Regions from separate parts of the Arthrobacter sp. Ha26 genome, predicted to be linked through region 1. Evidence: riboswitches for the same ligand, from Rfam matches in the RefSeq annotation. Region 1 holds a riboswitch; each other region holds the start of a gene.
What was found. A riboswitch is a leader RNA that binds a small molecule or an ion and turns the genes downstream of it on or off. The one in region 1 is predicted to bind cyclic di-AMP.
Positions count from the first base shown of each region.

Region 2: another riboswitch for cyclic di-AMP. It lies ahead of AC5RVY_RS14475 (M23 family metallopeptidase); the one in region 1 lies ahead of AC5RVY_RS05860 (aggregation-promoting factor C-terminal-like domain-containing protein).
Region 3: another riboswitch for cyclic di-AMP. It lies ahead of AC5RVY_RS17325 (LysM peptidoglycan-binding domain-containing protein); the one in region 1 lies ahead of AC5RVY_RS05860 (aggregation-promoting factor C-terminal-like domain-containing protein).

Region 1 covers NZ_JBNHGX010000002.1:81,214-87,108, reverse strand. The annotation lists gene upp (uracil phosphoribosyltransferase) at 1-456, shown strand, start outside; gene AC5RVY_RS05870 (glyoxalase superfamily protein) at 502-876, shown strand; gene AC5RVY_RS05865 (HAD-IA family hydrolase) at 908-1,588, shown strand; gene AC5RVY_RS05860 (aggregation-promoting factor C-terminal-like domain-containing protein) at 1,715-2,437, opposite strand; cyclic di-AMP (ydaO/yuaA leader) riboswitch at 2,443-2,603, opposite strand; gene AC5RVY_RS05855 (hypothetical protein) at 2,727-2,918, opposite strand; gene AC5RVY_RS05850 (winged helix-turn-helix domain-containing protein) at 3,857-4,723, shown strand; gene AC5RVY_RS05845 (SixA phosphatase family protein) at 4,789-5,316, shown strand; gene AC5RVY_RS05840 (LysR family transcriptional regulator) at 5,371-5,895, opposite strand, start outside.
Region 2 covers NZ_JBNHGX010000006.1:50,246-56,140, forward strand. The annotation lists gene serC (phosphoserine transaminase) at 1-393, opposite strand, end outside; gene AC5RVY_RS14470 (iron-dependent transcriptional repressor DtxR) at 671-1,378, shown strand; cyclic di-AMP (ydaO/yuaA leader) riboswitch at 1,515-1,726, shown strand; gene AC5RVY_RS14475 (M23 family metallopeptidase) at 1,737-2,558, shown strand; cyclic di-AMP (ydaO/yuaA leader) riboswitch at 2,706-2,867, shown strand; gene AC5RVY_RS14480 (C40 family peptidase) at 2,938-3,612, shown strand; gene AC5RVY_RS14485 (NlpC/P60 family protein) at 3,776-4,543, shown strand; gene AC5RVY_RS14490 (HNH endonuclease) at 4,789-5,289, shown strand; gene mobA (molybdenum cofactor guanylyltransferase) at 5,339-5,895, shown strand, end outside.
Region 3 covers NZ_JBNHGX010000008.1:100,380-106,274, forward strand. The annotation lists gene AC5RVY_RS17320 (protein adenylyltransferase SelO) at 1-1,373, shown strand, start outside; gene AC5RVY_RS17325 (LysM peptidoglycan-binding domain-containing protein) at 1,510-2,331, opposite strand; cyclic di-AMP (ydaO/yuaA leader) riboswitch at 2,335-2,506, opposite strand; gene AC5RVY_RS17330 (coiled-coil domain-containing protein) at 2,876-4,237, shown strand; gene AC5RVY_RS17335 (TraR/DksA family transcriptional regulator) at 4,258-4,614, shown strand; gene AC5RVY_RS17340 (DNA alkylation repair protein) at 4,611-5,180, shown strand; gene AC5RVY_RS17345 (DUF1810 domain-containing protein) at 5,164-5,607, shown strand; gene AC5RVY_RS17350 (glucose 1-dehydrogenase) at 5,671-5,895, opposite strand, start outside.

The DNA.
Region 1 (5,895 bases):
ACCGTGGGTACCGCATTCACCAAGCCCACCCCGCTGGTGGTTCCCATTTTGCGCGCGGGCCTGGGCATGCTGGAGGGTATGACCAAGCTCGTTCCCACCGCAGAAGTGGGGTTCCTCGGCATGGCACGGGACGAGGAAACCCTGGACATCATCACCTACGCCGAGCGGCTCCCCGAGGACCTCACGGATCGCCAGATCTTTGTCCTGGACCCCATGCTCGCCACCGGCGGTACCTTGCGCGAAGCCATCAAGTTTCTCTTCAAGCGCGGTGCCTCCGACGTCACCTGCATCTGCCTCCTGGCCGCCCCCGAGGGCCTGGCCAAGCTGGAGGAGGAGTTGTCCGGCGCGAACGTCACCATCGTCCTGGCTTCCATCGACGAAAAGCTCAACGCAAAGTCCTACATCGTCCCCGGTCTCGGGGACGCGGGCGACAGGCTTTACGGCATCGCAGGATAGTCCTCAAGTCTTTCCCGTTCCGCATCCCGCCGCTAGCCTGTGCGAATGGACTGGAAACTGGAACTTGTGTTTGTCCCTGTGTCCGATGTGGACCGCGCCAAGGATTTCTACGTCAACAAGGTGGGGTTCAACGCGGACTTTGATGAGCGTCCCACGGACTCCATCCGCTTTGTCCAGCTGACGCCGCGTGGCTCAGCCTGCTCTATCTGTATAGGGGAAGGGCTCAGTGATGCGCCTCCTGGCACGGGCTCGAACCTCCAGCTCGTGGTTAGTGACATCCACGCAGCCCACCAGCACCTGAAAAACAATGGGGTGGACGTTAGCGATGTGGACGTGCAGGCTTGGGGCCACTTCGTGTACTTCGCAGATCCTGACGGCAACAGGTGGGCCGTGCAGTACATCCCGGGCAGGGAAGGCTGACACAGCGGGAGGCTGAGGCAGAATGGGGACCATGAACGCCTCCGCTCCGGCCTCAACGCCGATCCTGACCTGCCGCGCCGTCCTCTTTGACATGGACGGTACCCTGGTCGATTCCACTGCTGTGGTGGAGCAGGTGTGGGGTGAGTTCGCCGCGCGTTACGGACTGGATCTCGAAGAGATTCTGCGGACCTCGCACGGCGTGCAGGCACGTGATACCGTCACCCGGTTCGCTCCAGCGGGGGCCGATATCCCAGCGCTGACGGCGGAGCTCGGGGCCATGGAACGGGTCCGCACCGAAGGCATTATCGCCCTGCACGGCGCCGCCCGGCTGCTGGCAGCCCTGCCGGCGGACGCCGTCGCCCTGGTCACGTCCGCTGACCGCGTCCTGGCTGACATCCGGATGGAAGCAGCAGGCCTGCCCATGCCCGCTGTTGCAGTGACCGCTGAGCTGGTGACCCGCGGCAAGCCGGACCCCGAAGGGTACTTGAAGGCCGCAGCCAACCTTGGCGTGGAACCCGCAGAGGCCGTGGTCTTCGAAGACGCTCCAGCGGGAATCGCGGCAGGAGTGGCCGCCGGCATCCGCACGGTGGCGGTTGGACCGAACACCGGTCCGCTGCCCGATGGTGTTCTGCACCTTCAGGACTACAGCGCGGTCGCCGTCGAAACCAGCAAGGACGGCGAAGGCAGGACGGTCATTTCTTTCCGGCTGTAAGGTCCGCCACCACCTTGGCAATACGCCGCGACCCCGTTTCAGGGGTCTTGGCACTCGTGCCCGCGGCACGCCGGCTTCCGCCACTCCACCAGGTGCAGGCGCGCCGGCCTCCGGTTCAGTGCCTGATCAGTACCAGTTGTTGGACAGGTGGAAGTTCAGTGCGCCACAAGGGGACTGGTAGCGCTCCTTGATGTAGTTCAGGCCCCAGTTGATCTGCGTGCGGTAGTTGGTGAGGTAGTCCCCGCCGGCGCTGGCCATTTTTTCGGCGGGCAGGGCCTGGACGATGCCGTACGCTCCGCTGCTTGAGTTGGTGGCCGTGGTGGTCCAGTCGGACTCCTTGGTCCACAGGGTCTGCAGGCACTGCATCTGGTCAGGAGCCCAGCCATAGGTGGCGAGCTGGCCCGCGGCGTAAGCCTGGGCGCCTGCGGGGTCGTTGACTGCGACCACCGGGGCGGGCTCAGGTGCGGGGGCGGGCTCGGGGGCGGGTGCCGGGGCGGGCTCCGGAGCGGGGGCCGGTGCAGGCTCGGGGGCGGGTGCCGGGGCGGGCTCTGCCGCCTGCGGGGCCACTGCGATCTCCTCGGGAGCCGCTGCGGGGGCAGGGTTGGCCCGGATTTCGCTCTTCTCGATGCTGAGGTTGGACTGGGTATCGGCAGCCTGCGTTTCGGCGGCGGCGGAAACCCGGATGCTGGACTCGGTGGCCTGTCCGGCGGCGCCTACTCCGATGAGGAGTGCAGCGGATGCGGCGAACACGGCTGCCCGCTTGCCGACGAAGGGGATTTTGCCGGCATTGTGCTCGGCGCGGGGTGCAGACCCGGATTTCAGGCGCGGTTTAACCAGGAACTTGGACATGATGAATCGCCTCTCACACCTGCGGAGTTAGCTGTCGGGTTCGGATGAGGGCATCCGGCCGCACGGAAAAATCACGTGCTGGCTTAACCCCAAGGGCAGTCATTGCCCGGGACGGTGGGTCCCCCGCCTCTGCCGTTGCTCAAGCGGAATCCGGGAAGCGGCAGAGCTTGGCGTCATCCGGATATGGGCTCCCGGTCAGGAGCCTCACCCCATCGACGCTACAGGAGATGGGCGTAGAAGTCACATTTTGGTAACAGAGATCACGACGACGGCGCGTCGCCTTGCTCCTTCATGTCACGAAAGGACCGGCAGCGGGAGCTGCAGGGTAACGCTGGTGCGCCCGGGCCGTGATGTCACCGTTACCCTTCCCCCGTGCGCCTGGACGACGATCCATGATGGACAGTTCCAGTCCGGTGGTACCTTCAGCGGCGGAGGCGCCGGACTGCTCTCCGGTGCCCTTCCGCGCCGCGTCTGAGTTCATACCAGGGACGTGAGCGTACTTTCCTTCGCGGCAACGGGAGTCCCCTCGCCAGTGCGTCGCCTCAACTCGTTTTCACGGCGATCAACCGGTAGTCACCGTTGGAGAGCATGAGGTCCACGGGCTGGCTGTCAAGGGCCAGCAGGTCCTGCTTGTCACCGGCAGTCGGGGGGGCGGGTGGGTGGTGTCTGAAGCGAGGAATCCTCCCGTTTTCACCCGGCCGTTCCGGATGCTGGCGTTGACGGTACCAACGATTGGGCCGCGGGCGTCCAGCGGGTCACGTCCCAGGTTGTTGGTCATGGAGTTCGGTGTGGCCATGGAACAACTCCCCGATTACTCGTTGAGCCCGGGCTTTGCGCTTCCTGTGCCCCGCTGTGAATGACGGCCTCGCCAGCTGGGTTGTCGAAGGGCGGGGCCAGCACGGTTTACCGGACCAGGAGTTGGGCGAAAGCACGCTCTCGGCTGGACAGCGGTGCCTTCGGTGGGGGCAATTTTGGTAATCCCGGCGCGTTTGAAGAAAAAAGCGAAAATGCGGGGGTCGGCCGAATTAAGTTCCCTAAGTACCCGGAGTGAGCTGCTTTTGGCGGATAATGAATGGCGTTCTGGCGGTGCACCAAAATCGTGATCTACACCACAAACGCGGATTTTGTCTCATGATGCGGACTAATCGGTCCATTGTTACTTGCAAGTTAGCATTGTTACGCTGCACACTCTCATTGTGAACAAGAACTCAACAGCACCTGCAGCCGCAGACTATTGGCCCAGCACATCCGCTGCTGCCGACATGCGCTGTTGTCGAATGTACGCCTGACCTTCCCACCCCTCGAAGTTCTCCAGGCATTCGCCCCCCAGCCCAGCGTCGGGCGTCCCTCCCCAATTTCAGCGCGGGAACCCAGCATTCGAGCCGTCATTGACGGCCATTCACATTGAGGTAAGCATCCATGTCAGTTGCATCCGGATACGTCCACATTTCTGTCCGTAACGCCGCCAAGGCTGGCCAGCCCTCCGGCCTCCGCCCCGGCTTCGCGCCCCGCCCGTCGCTCGCCCCCACCGCTCCCGGAAGCAGCTTCCCCGCCTCCGGCTACGCACCCCAGGGCTACAACCCCAACTCCTACGGCCAGCTCCGCACCGTCACCCCGGCCGAGTCCGCGCCGGTGACCGCTCCGACCCCCGTAGTGCCAGGTGCCGGTGCCGTCCGCCCCGTGGCAAACGACAACGTGGCCCGCGGCTTCGTCCTCTACATGGGCATCGACGAGGAAACTGCGGCTGCCGCAGGTACCTCCATCGCCAAGCTGGCCCAGGAAATCCGTGCCTACGCCCAGTCCCTGGTGTCCGGAGCCGAGAGCTACGCCGCCGTCGCAGTGGCACCCGCCGGCACACCCGGCTCAGCCCTCGACGTCGTCCGCTCCACATTCGGCGATCCCACCGTCAACACCCGGCAGCGCACCGAAACGCCACGGCCGCAGCAGCCCCAGGAACCGCGTCCCTCCGGAGTCCTGATCGACCTCGCCCGCCGTGAAGTACACCTCGACGGCGAATCGCTGAACCTGACCTTCAAAGAGTTCGAACTCCTGAACTACCTCGTGGAAAACGGAACCCGCACCGTCGGTCGCGATGAACTGCTCGAAGGCCTGTGGCGCAACGCCGAAGAGGTGCCCAACGAGCGCACCATCGACGTCCACATCCGCCGCCTCCGCTCCAAGCTGGGCCGCCTCGCCAACACCGTACGCACCGTCCGTGGACAGGGCTACCGGTTCTACGAGCACCCCGAAGTTGTTGTCTGGGCCGCTCCGGAATACTCGATCTAGCACTTACTCGGAAGCGCCTGCCCCTAGGGGCGGGCGCTTTGTTTACACCGGGCTAGGCTTGGGCCATGACTGAGCACCATCTTCGACGCCTTGTGATTATGCGCCATGCAAAGGCGGATTGGCCCGGCGGGGTGGCTGACCATGAGCGTCCCTTGGCGGAACGGGGCCACCGGGAGGCACCGCTGGCCGGGCAGTGGCTGCTCAAGCACGACGTCGTACCCGACTTCATCCTGTGCTCCAGCGCGCTTCGAACCCGGCAAACCTGCACCTGGGTATGCTCTGAACTGGGGGACAAGGCGCCCACGCCCAAGCTTGAGGACGGCCTGTACGCGGCCTCCGCCCTCAGGATGCTGGCCGTGGTCAACCACGTTCCGGACACCGTCACAACGCTGATGCTGATCGCGCACCTTCCCGGCGTCCAGGATCTCGCCATGCACCTGGCCTCACGCGACTCAGACCACGACGCCTACATGGACGCCGCCACACGGTTCCCCACCAGCGCCCTCACTGTCCTCGAAACCGAGAAGTCGTGGGCTGAGCTGGACGGGCAGGACGCCCGCATCACACAATTCAAGGTGCCGCGCGCCCACTAGCGCAGCGCCCACCAACGCAATAGGCAAGGACGCCGGCCAGTCGCTGCATGTCCGTCAGTTGGCGTCGGCGATTTCCCGCAGGAGCCCGGAGACGTGCCGGATGGCCGGGCTCTCGGCCATGGACCTGCGGTGCACAATCCCTACCTGACGGGCCTGGACGGGGTTAGCCACAGGCACCGCCACTACGTCCGGGGGCAATATTGGCCTCCCCAACCGGGGGACCAGCGCGATAACTGCGGCCTGTTCCACCAAGGCAATGTGGGTGGCGAAATCGGGATCGTAGATCCGGATGTCGGGAACCCGGCCCAGGTCGGCGAAGATCCGCAGCAGGGCTTCATTGCAGATAGCCCCGTGCGGCGTGCTGATCCAGCGCTCGTCAACAAGGTCTGCCGGTTCCACGCCGGCACGCCCCGCCAGCGGGTGGCTGCTGTGAACCAACACGTCAGCGATGTCCTCGCAGAGCCAGTCGAGTGTGAGGTGCTCCGGAATGACCAGCGGCACGGAATTCCAGTTATGCACCAGGCCCAGGTCCGCTTCCCCGTTGGCAACCCGGGCCACGGCCTCGCGCGGATCCTCCGC
Region 2 (5,895 bases), on a different contig from region 1:
GGTGCCTGGGTCGGATTTGATGATGGAGGATGCGTCAAGGAAGGGTGCCTTGTTGGTGGCCGCGGCAAACTTGGAGCCGAATTCGCCAAATGAAAGGTGCTGGGCCTTCCTGTCCACCAGGCCAAAGCTGGCAATATCCCAGAAGGCAGTGGAGCCGCCGACGCCAAGCACCACTTCATATCCTTCGGGTGCCCGGAAGAACTGGCTCAGCCCTTCACGGACGGAACCCACCAGGTTCTTGACCGGGGCCTGCCGGTGGGAGGTCCCGAGGATGTTCTTTGACGCGGCTGACAGCGCATCGATCTGTTCCTGACGGACCTTGGAGGGCCCGGCGCCGAACCGTCCGTCCTTGGGCAGGAGGTCGGCGGGAATAGTGATGCTGGTTTCGCTCACAGGTGCTCCAATTTCGGCATGGACGTAACGTTGGTCCGGACGGGTGTTGGCGGCCGGCAATCGGCAGTGACTGCAACCAGGGCCTTCCCCATTCTGCCTGAAGCGCTGTTTCGCCGGGAACCTGGGACGTCATAGTCCAGCCAATGAGACGCTGCGTAGCATAGCCCTGAACTATTCGGACAAAGTCAAAATAGGCTAAGCTTTTCCACGGACTACGTCGCGGTGACGGCGATACTGTGGGACAACGCAAGGTACTGCGCTCGAGGAGCTGAGCTGGATGACGGATCTGATCGACACTACGGAGATGTACCTTCGGACCATTCTGGAGCTCGAAGAAGAGAACATCGTTGCCCTTCGTGCGCGCATTGCAGAGCGGCTCCGCCACTCCGGGCCTACCGTCTCGCAGACCATTGGCAGGATGGAGCGGGACGGCCTGGTGATTGTCTCCGGAGACCGGCACCTCGAACTCACCGAAACGGGCCGGAAGCGGGCCACGGAAGTGATGCGCAAGCACCGCCTTGCCGAGCGCCTGCTCGCGGATGTGATTGGACTGGACTGGGCCTACGTCCATGACGAAGCCTGCCGCTGGGAGCATGTGATGAGCGAGCGGGTGGAGCGGCGCATCTACGAGATGCTCAACCACCCCACGGAGTCTCCTTACGGCAATCCGATCCCCGGCCTGGCGGCCCTGGGCGGGGGCCCCTCCCTGGGCTTTGCCGACGGCGCCATCAGCCTGCTGGAAGCGATGAAATCGTATGGTCCGGCGTCGGAAGTGACAGTGAGCAGGCTTGCGGAGCCAATCCAGGTGGAGCCGGAGCTCCTGTCCCAGCTGGATGAGGGCGGTATCCGCCCGGGCGCCTCCGTATCCCTGGAGCGCGTGGGGGACTACATTTCGGTCCGGGTCCCAGGCATTGAGGGAGCCCTCGAACTGCCCCCGGAAGTGGCCGCGCACGTCTTTGTTGCCATCCGCCAGCCTGCCGCGTGACCCGCTCGGTTACCCCGCGGTCGGGTGTTTAGCCAAAGATAACGGAATTGTTACTTAGGGGCTTAAGCCCCTATAGTTGAACCAAGCGTTGATATTAGAGCGTTACCTGATCTGGAGCCGAGCTCTGCCAGCGGATCAGGAGCACGAGTCGCAACTGGCAGAGGCGGGGGAACCACAAGCGGCAGCGGGGGACTGCCTTGGGGTGAAGTCCGTCAGCAGCAAGCCTCTTCCAGTGAAGGATCCTTACCGGGGTATCTCTGTGCCGAAGCTTGCTTACGGCGGACCGGGTCTTTGAACTCTCTGACCCGAATCCGACAGCTAACTTCGCAGGCTTTCCAGAGAGGAACCCTTCTTGACCATGCAGAATTCCAGGGGACGCCGCCGCGCGGCGGGCCCTGCTTCGACGCCGCGCGTTGTCGAAGTCATCACCTCGGAGCGCCCCCGCGATCCGCACCGTGATGCGCGCCGCCGTCGGGGTCCCCTCAGCCAGATCACGGAGTTCGCAGCGGCGAGCGGCATCGGCCAAAAGGCCGGCATTGCCCTTGCTGCCACCGGCCTGGTCCTCACCGTGACAGTGCCCGCCACAAGTCCCGTGATGGCCACAGACGCCTCCGGTGCCATTCCGGTCGCCGCTTCGGCTGTGACGCCGCAGCCGCAGGTTTCAGCGGAAGCCGGAGCCCAGATCGACTTCAGCCGGTCCGCCGTGGTCACCCAGGCTGACCCGGACGGCAAGCTGAAACAGCTGCTCAGCGCCCAATCGGCAGGCGCAATCAGCCGGGCCGCCTCCACGGGAAGCCTGGGCGCCCCGCTGGCCGTCATGACCACCGCATCGCCCTTCGGTTACCGGGTCAGCCCCATCACCGGCGGCACCGGCGACTTCCACCGCGGACAGGACTACGTGGCGCAGTGCGGAACCTCCGTCATGGCCGCCGCTACCGGAACCGTAACTTTCGTGGGCTGGCACCAGTACGGCGGCGGCAACCGTGTTGTGATCGACCATGGCAACGGCCTGGAAACCACGTACAACCACCTGTCCTCCTTCAGCGTGAAGGAAGGCCAGACGGTGTCCCGCGGCGAAGTCATCGCGCTCAGCGGCACCACGGGGGCCTCCACGGGCTGCCACCTCCACTTCGAGGTCCAGGTCAACGGCGAAGTGGTTGATCCCACTGGCTGGCTGTAGTCAACTGGCTGTGGACTATCAGATGATTTTGACTTCCCGTGACCTGAATGTGACATTCAGTCAAAACTGCTGTACCGTCTAACTCGCGTCAACTTTTCCGAAGTTGACGCTCTTGTGCGGATTGCCTAGCTCTGCCACCGCTCAAGGTCCGTTCGCATGACATCGTCTGGCAGGGGCGGGGGAACCAATTTTGGCCTTTCCATTGGGAAGGCCTTGGGGTTAAGTCGCAAAGCTTCCTTGGAAGCAGCGCGGCCGGGTGACTCCCATCCGAATCCGACAGCTCACCTCGCAGGCATTGGGAGAGGCTACCTTCGTGTCTTCACGCCATAATTCTGCGCGCCACCGTGCGCAAACGGTTCGTACCAACCCCTTGGACTCCGTGTCCAAGGCTGTTAGTGCCAATGCCGGGACAGTTGGTCGCCAGGCTGCCGTTATCGCAGCTGCCTCCGGCCTGATCCTGAGCATGGGCCTGCCGGCCACCGCCGCGGACACCACCGCTGGTGTGTCCGCCTCCACCGAGTCCGGGTCGGCGCAGGGCGCCCTCGCCGTGACTGCGGCACCCACGGCCACTGTTTCCTTCGAGCGTCCGGTGGTCAAGACCACCGCAGCTCCCAAGGTGCAGACCGTTCGCGCACAGTCCACCGGCGCCGGCAACGGAAACGCTGCCACGGCAACTGCTGCCTCCGCCACGGAAAAGCTGGCCGAAACCGTCTCCTCCGCGTCCACCTCAGGCATTGCTGCCATCGCATACACCGGCATCGGCCACTCGTATGTGTGGGGCGGCACCAGCCCCGTCACCGGCTGGGACTGCTCGGGCTTCACCCAGTGGGTCTACGCGCAGGCCGGCATCAGCATCCCCCGCACCAACGCGTGGACCGCCATGAAGCCGACTTCCACGCCGCAGCCCGGTGACCTCGTTATGCAGAACGGCGGCGCGCACGTTGGCATCTACGTCGGCAACGGCATGATGATCAGCGCCCTCAACCCCTCCCAGGGAACACTGCTCCACGCGGTCGCCGCTACCGGCTCCTCCGCGTTCTTCACAATGAACTAGTTCTTCGACCTCCGGGTCCAAGGGCTTTTTCTTTGCCCAAAACACTTTTCGCTAAATCACCACATCCCCGTTCGGGACGTGCCGGCGTACCCCCAAGATGCCGGCACGTCCACAGCCCCCTGTCTGCCTACAAGGCGGCGGGGGAAAACGAAAGAGAGAACTGATGACTACTCGTGCAACCGCACGGCATCGCGCCGAGGCCCCCAAAACCAATTCGCTCGCCATCATTGCCAAGACTGTTGGCGAGAACGCAGGCGGCGTCGGACGCCAGGCAGCAGTAATTGCCGCCGCTTCCGGCCTGGTCCTGACCAGCGGCCTGGCAGCCAACGCCGCCGACGCCAACGTCCAGCGGGACTCCGCGCCCGCGTCCAACCTCGAAGTTGAATCAACGGTTGAGGCGCCGATTTCGGCTGAGTCCACCATTGCCATTTCCTTCGAGAAACCGGCCGTGACCACCACTCCGGCTCCCGTTGTGGAAGCCCCCGAGCCCGAGGTTGAGGTCCAGGAAGCCGCCGCTCCCGCGGCTCCCGCAGCCAGGCCCGTCCTTGCCGCCAAGGTGACGGCCTCAGCTCCTGCCGCCCCCGCCGCTGCTCCCTCCGCAAGCGGCAAGGGTGCAGCCATCCTGTCCGCAGCCTACGCACAGCTCGGCGTCATGCAGGACTGCACCATGCTGGTCACCAACTCCCTGGCCGCCGTGGGCATCAACTTCCACGACTGGCCCGCCGGCTACCTCTCCCTGGGCCGCACCGTGAGTGCAGCTGAAGCCCAGCCGGGCGACCTGATCTACTACGCCGACGGTGGCGCCGGCATGGCCCACATCGCCGTCTACGCCGGAAACGGCCAGGCTGTGCACGGGGGCTACAACGGCAACCAGACCGTTGTTTTCAGCGCCAACGTGGGCTCCGGCCCGGTCTTCATCCGCGTCAACTGACACCCCCGGCCCGTTGATTCGGGCTCACCGGGATTGAACAGGACCCCTGCCCCCGCGGCTGGGGTCCTGTTTGTTAAGCGGGCCCACAGCTGCAGTCAGCTCGTGGCGGCGGCGGGTCCCGGCGCCGGAATTAGCTGATAGTGCACTTCTTTGTTTACTCTTGTGGTGTCGATCCATAGCCCGGACATGCCGAGGGCAGCCGGCCCTCGTGCCCCTGACGGGTGCGGCCGTGAAGAGGTACGTGCATGCGCACTCTCGTTCTGAATGCTGGATATGAACCGCTGGCGGTTATTTCTTTCCGCCGGGCGCTGGTGCTTGTGCTGACGAACAAGGCGAGCGTCGTGGCTGAAGGGGACGATCCCGTGGTGGGGCCACAGGAGATTCTGGGCCGCCCGTCCGTGATTCTCCTGAACCGCTACATCCGCCCCAGATACAACCAGTCGACGGCCGTCAGTAGACGCGGCGTCCTCAGGCGCGACGGGCATAAGTGCGCGTACTGCGGAAAAGCTGCGCATACCATCGACCACGTGCAGCCCAAGTCCCGTGGCGGAGCGGATTCCTGGGAGAACCTGGTGGCGGCCTGCCTCCGGTGCAACAACGCCAAGGGGGATCACACGCCGTCGGAAATGGGCTGGAAGCTGCGCTTCGCGCCGGAGCCTCCGCGGGGAACCATCTGGCAGATCAAGGAACTCGAGAAGCCTACCCCTGCCTGGGATCCCTTCCTGCTGCCCGAACGCGCTGCCTGAAAAGCATTCGGCGGACACAGCCCTCGCCAGGCCGGATTAGGCTTGGAGGGTGGAGCGCAACAGGTTGGTATTCGACGCCCTGATCCTGGCAGGCGGCCGTTCGTCACGCCTGGGCGGGGTGCCGAAGCAAGGGCTGGTTTTTGAAGGCCAGACGTTGCTCCAACGTGCACTTGCGGCTTGCTCCGCCGCGTCCCGGACAGCAGTAGTGGGTCCGGACCCCGGGCCGTTGCCCCCGAACGTGACAGCCTGCCGCGAACAGCCGGAGTTTGCCGGACCCGCTGCTGCGGTCGCCGCCGGGCTGGAAGCGCTGGGGCGGTCAGGCGCCGGCTGTGACTACACACTGGTGCTGGCCTGCGACATGCCCCGGGCTGCGGGGGCCGTGGAGGCATTGGCGGAGTCCCTTGCCTCACGCGGCTACACGGGTGACGGCGTGATGGCCCGTTCCGTGGACGGCAGTGCCCAGATGCTGGCGGGTTTTTACTGCACAAGTGCGTTAAAACAATCCGTCCAGGAGCTGTCCTCGAGCGGCCGCTTAATCAACGGCTCCATGCGGTCCCTGCTTGCTAGTCTTGACGTGCAGCTTGTCACCGTCCCGGCAGGTACCAC
Region 3 (5,895 bases), on a different contig from region 1:
AACTCCTTGTCCTCAACCATGGCCTGGCGGAGGAACTCGGGCTGGATCCGGACTACCTCCAGTCGCCGGAAGGGATCCGGCTCCTCCTGGGAAACCACATTCCGGCGGGGGCGACGCCGGTGGCCCAGGCCTATGCCGGCCACCAGTTTGGCGGCTACTCACCCCTGCTCGGCGATGGCCGCGCGCTTCTCCTTGGAGAGGTCACCGATGTCCACGGACGGCTGCGGGACATCCATCTTAAAGGTTCGGGGCGGACGCCCTTCGCCCGCGCCGGTGACGGACGCGCCGTCGTCGGACCCATGCTCCGGGAGTACGTGATCAGTGAAGCGATGCACGCACTGGGCATTCCCACCACCCGGTCCCTGGCCGTCACAGCCACCGGCAGGCCGGTCCGCCGCGACACCATGCTTCCCGGGGCCGTCCTGGCAAGGGTGGCCGGCAGCCATCTGCGGGTTGGGAGCTTCCAATACGCGCGGGCCACCGAGAACATGGACCTCCTGCGTCGCCTTGCCGATCACGCCATCAGCCGGCATCATCCGGCCGCCGCCCAGGCCGGAAACCCCTACCTCGCCCTCTTCGAAGGGGTGGTGGCCGCCCAGGCATCGCTGGTGGCCCGGTGGATGCTGGTGGGCTTCGTCCACGGCGTCATGAATACAGACAACGTAACCATCTCCGGGGAAACCATCGACTACGGACCCTGCGCATTTATGGATGCCTTCAATCCTGCCGCGGTCTACAGTTCCATTGACGTTGGCGGGCGCTACGCCTACGCCAACCAGCCGGTGGTGGCCGAATGGAACCTTGCCCGCCTGGCCGAGGCGATGCTGCCGCTAATCAACGAGGACCAGGAGCAGGCGGTGGCACCTGCGGTGGAGGCATTGGGAGCATTCCGCCGCCAGTACAGCGACGCCTGGTTTGCGGGCATGAAAACCAAACTTGGCATCAAGGAGGTCCCGGCGGGAAGCCCGGAAGCAGAAGAAGCCTCCCAGGTGGTGGACGGCGTCATCACCATACTGAAGGACGGGCCCGTGGACTACACGTCATTCTTCCGGAACCTTGGCCAGGCCGCGCGCGGCAACCACAGGCCCGTTCGCGGCATGGTTATGGATCTCGCCGCTTTCGATGCCTGGGCCGGCCGGTGGCAGGCCCTGCAACCCGACGCCGGCCTGATGGAGCAGGTCAACCCGGCCTACATACCCCGCAACCACCTGGTGGAGGAAGCGCTCGCCGCAGCAACTGACGGCGACCTTGCCCCCTTCAACCGGTTGGTGGACGTTGTCCGCGACCCCTACCGGGAACGGGCGGGGCTGGAGCGCTACGCGGAGGGCGCTCCGGAGGACTTCGGCTCCTACCAGACCTTCTGCGGCACCTGAACCGCCGTTTTGGGGGAGCCTGCGCCTGCCGGGCCGGGCGCCCGGGCACAACCGGCCTGCCAGGATGCAGCCGGAAATGAAGCAGGGGCGGCAGGCGGGAAAAGTCCCTCCTGCCGCCCCTGCTTGGGTGGTGCGGCTACGCTACCCGAACGAAGGAAGCGCCGGGGAGCCAGCTGATGGAGTGGACCTCGGTCTTGTAACCGTCCACGCCGCCGCTCACAACCTGGCCGTTGCCGGCGTACACACCAACGTGGCCGGCGGTGATCACCAGGTCACCGGCGGCGGGGGAGCCCACAACGGAGCCGTACTGGTAGAACTGGCCGGGAGCCAGGTCACCAACACTCTTGCCTACTGAACGCAGTGCCTTCTCCACCATGGCGGTGCAGTCCTGCTGGACGCCCACCTGGCCATAGGCCGAGGCCAGGATGGCAGCGCCGGTGCCGGTGCCCGTGGCTGCCGGAGCGGAAGCGTAGTTCACGTTCACGCCGGTGTTGGCAGGAGCAGCGGCAACAGCGGCCTGGACGGGAGCCGGAGCAGCGGCAGGAGCCGGAGTTGCTGCAACTGATCCGGCGGCGGGGATCTGGATCTGGTCACCGGGGTAGATGACCGCGGAAATTGCCAGTCCGTTGGCGGCCAGGACGTCGTTAAGGCTGACGCCGTAGGCGGCCGAGATGGCACCGAGGGTGTCGCCCGAAACCACAGTGTGGACCTTGCCGGCAGCTGCAGGAGCAGCTACGGCTGCGGCGGGTGCCGCATAGGTGCCGGTGCTGGTTTCAGTGGTGTCCGGTCCGGTGACGCCTGCGTGGGCCGGGGCACCCACACCGAAGGCAATACCGGAAGCTGCTGCCAAGGCGAGCGCCGGGCGGCCAAGCGACTTGGCTGATGCAGCCAAGCCCTGGAGCGCGATTGAGTGGTCCGGAGTCGCGCGGTGACGGGCGGTGGTGGAATTTTTTGACACGGTTGATCGCCTCTCCCATGCCTGCGGGGTGAGCTGTCGGGTTCGGGTTGGAGATACCCGGCCGGGAGCGGCTCCGGACGGAACGGAGGCGCTATCGACTTAACCCCAAGGCCTCTTATGAGGCCATGGAAATGTGGTTCCCCCGTCCCTGCCAGCTGGAAAGCGATGGGTTCCCGTATCAGCGGCAGGGCTCGGCATACTGATGGGAATGTCCCGTCTGGGAGGGACACCTGAAGACCATAACCTGCAAGCAGGGAGATTGTCACATTTGGATAACATACGAGCGGCTTCTCTCGTATTTAGCAAACGAGTGGACTCATCTCGCATAGCCCTATGACCACGCAAGATAGGCGCGCCGGGGGCGGCGAGTGTTCTTCGTCACAAAGTAACGAGAGCTGCTCGCAGGGGCCGCGGTGCGGCACGTAGCGCCCTGCAAGAGCACCAGGCCAGCGCACCCCAAGGCGCGCAGGAGAACTTTCCAGGCCATAACGATCTCAGCACGGCATCCTTCAACTGGAGGTTGAAGCCGGTAGGCTTCGGGACTATGCCCCTGTTCGTTACCAAACCCAGGCGTTGCGTGATCGCCGGATTGCTGGCGCTTGCCCTCACCGGAACAGCGTTCCCTGGCATGGCGGTCGCCGCGGACGGCGATCCGGCCGGTGACTACCCCTCCTGGCAGGATGTGCAGGAGGCGAAGCTGACGGAGGCGGGAAAGGCAGCTGAAATCACCAGGATCAATGACCTGTTGAGCGGACTGGAGGACCAGTCCGAATCCCTGGGTGCAGCGGCTGTGCAGTCGGCGGCAGACTTTGCGCTTACCGATGCTGCGCTGCAGGCTGCCAGTGCCAGAGTGGATGCCCTCACAGCCCAGGCCTCAGAGGCGAACACAGCCCTGTCCCGGCACCGCAAGGAACTGGGTACCCTCGCGGTCCAGTCCTACAAGACCGGCGGCACCACCATGGGATTCTTCGTTGCTCTGGATGCGATCCAGAGCAACAGCATGCAGGGGCTGAACGTTGTGCAGATCGTCGGGGACAAAACAACGGGACTGGTGGCAAAAGCCGAAGCCGCCGGCAGGATCATCTCCTCTCTGGCGGCGCAGGAAAACGCTGCCAAAGCCGAACGGGAGCGGCTGTCCCTTGAAGCCAAAACCAAACTGGACGCCGCCCGGTCCGCGCAGGAGGCCATGGCGCGCCAGGTAGCGGAAAGTCAGCGCCGCAGCGGGGAACTCACGGCCCAACTGGCCTCCCTCAAGGGCACGACGGCGGCAGTCGAGGGCGCGTACCGGCAAGGACGGGCGGCCACTGCTGCCTACGAGGCGGCGCAGGCCGCGAAGCGCGCAGCTGCCCAGGAGCAGGCCCGGCAGCAGGCGGAAGCGGCGGCCAGGGCGGCCGCTGCGGCGGCTGTCCGACCGCCGGCCCCGTCCGATCCTGCGCCGGCAAATCCTGCACCAGCAGACCCAGCACCGGCCAATCCCACCCCCGGCAATCCCGCACCCGTAAATCCTGCGCCAGTAAACCCGGCCCCCGCACCTGTGGTGCCGGTGGCACCCAGCCCCCCGCCCGTCGTCGTGCCTTCCGTTCCCGGCGGAGCGGTCAACGACCCGGCAGGTGCCAAAAGCTACGCCTCCGGCAGGGTCGGTGCGTACGGCTGGGGCCAGGACCAGTTCCTCTGCCTCGCCCAGCTCTGGACCAAGGAATCGAACTGGCTCACCACGGCCACGAACCCCTACTCCGGCGCCTATGGCATAGCCCAGGCGCTGCCGCCCGGAAAATACTCCAGCGCCGGCAGCGACTGGCTCACCAACTACCGGACCCAGATCGAATGGGGCCTGGGCTACATCCGGGGCCGCTACGGCTCTCCCTGCGGGGCCTGGAACCACTCGGTGGCCAACAACTGGTACTGAGCCCGCGCTAGGCTTTTCCCATGCCTGACGTCGAACGGTTCCGGATCCTGCTCGAGGAGGAGCGCGCGCGCAAAGCGGCCCTTCTTCCGGCTCTCCGCGCGGACATCGCCTCGGCCAACTCCGCCCGCCAGGATTCGAACGTGGACGACGAACACGATCCGGAAGGCTCCACCATCGCCTTCGAACTGTCCCAGGCCTCGGCGCTCCTGAGGCAAAGCAGCGCAGGACTGGAGCAGGTGGACGCAGCCCTGGCCAGGATCGCGGACGGCACCTACGGGACCTGCGCGGTGTGCGGCGACGCCATTGCCGAGGGCCGGCTGGAGGCCCGCCCGTGGACACCGTTCTGCATCCGCCACGCATCGGCAGGAAACCGGTGAACGGCACCGACGATGTTGTGGCAGCCGCTTCAGGGTTCGTCGACCGCACCTTGCAGAACGAGGGCGCGTGGTACCGGGCTGACGACGTCGAAGGCAGGCTGGGCGGTACGCTCAGCTCCTACGGCTCCTCCGTGGGCGCTGTCCGTGGAACCATCCGTGATGCCCTGCGGAAGTACAAGGACCTCGACCACGACGCCGTGGTGCAGCTGGGGTCCGCGTTGTGGGGACAGCCGCGGCCCGGCTCCCGTGCGGTCTACGAGCGCCGCCTCGCCGCGATCGTGCTGCTGCAAACGAAGGTTGCCATGCTGCGCCATTCGGACCTCACCCGGATCGAGGGCTTCCTGCGGTCCGCCGGAACCGGCGAACTCACCGGCCCGCTGATCGGCGATGTCGTGGGCCCGTTCCTGGCGCGGCTCAGCGGCCGCGACCGCCAGCGGGCCAACGTTGTCCTGGCCAGGTGGCGGACAGATCCGGACGCTCAGTTACGCAGCGCGGCCGCAGTCCTCGAGCAGCAGTCCAATACCAAAGCCCCACCCCAAGGAGACATCCGTGAACGATCCTTTTGACCTGGAACGCTTCGTCGCCGCCCAGGACGACGGCGGAACCTACGATCAGGCGCTGTCCGAGCTGCGGACAAGCAGCAAGTCCGGCCACTGGATGTGGTTCATCTTCCCGCAGCTTGCAGGCCTGGGCCGCAGCGCCACATCCCGCAGATACGCCATCAGTTCACTCGAAGAAGCCCGGGAATACCTGGACCACCCTGTAGTGGGCCCGCGGCTGCTGGAGTGCGCCCAGGCCCTTACTACCCATGCGGACCGTACGGCTGAGGACATCTTTGGCGGCGTCGACGCCCGCAAGCTGCACTCCTCCATGACGCTGTTCCTGCGCGCGGCCCCTGGCGAAACCGTCTTCAAAACAGTCCTGGCGCAGTTCTTCGACGGCCAGCCGGACCCCGCCACCGACGAGCTGCTCGCCGACCACGGGGAAGGCTAGCAACGACGGCGGTGCCCCGCCCATCACGGGTGGGGTACCGCCGTCGGGCGTACTTTGCCGGCGCTACGGTGTGGGGCTTCCGCCGTTGACGTTCAGGGTTTCTCCAAGGACATAACTGGACTCCGGGGAGGCCAGGAAAACGTACGCCGGGGCCAGCTCGGCCGGCTGGCCCGCCCGGCCCAGGGGCGTGGACTGGCCGAACTCCGGCAGTTCCTCCTTTGGCTGGCCGCTGCTGACCTGCAGCGGGGTCCAGATGGGCCCGGGTGCCACCGCGTTCACGCGGATGCC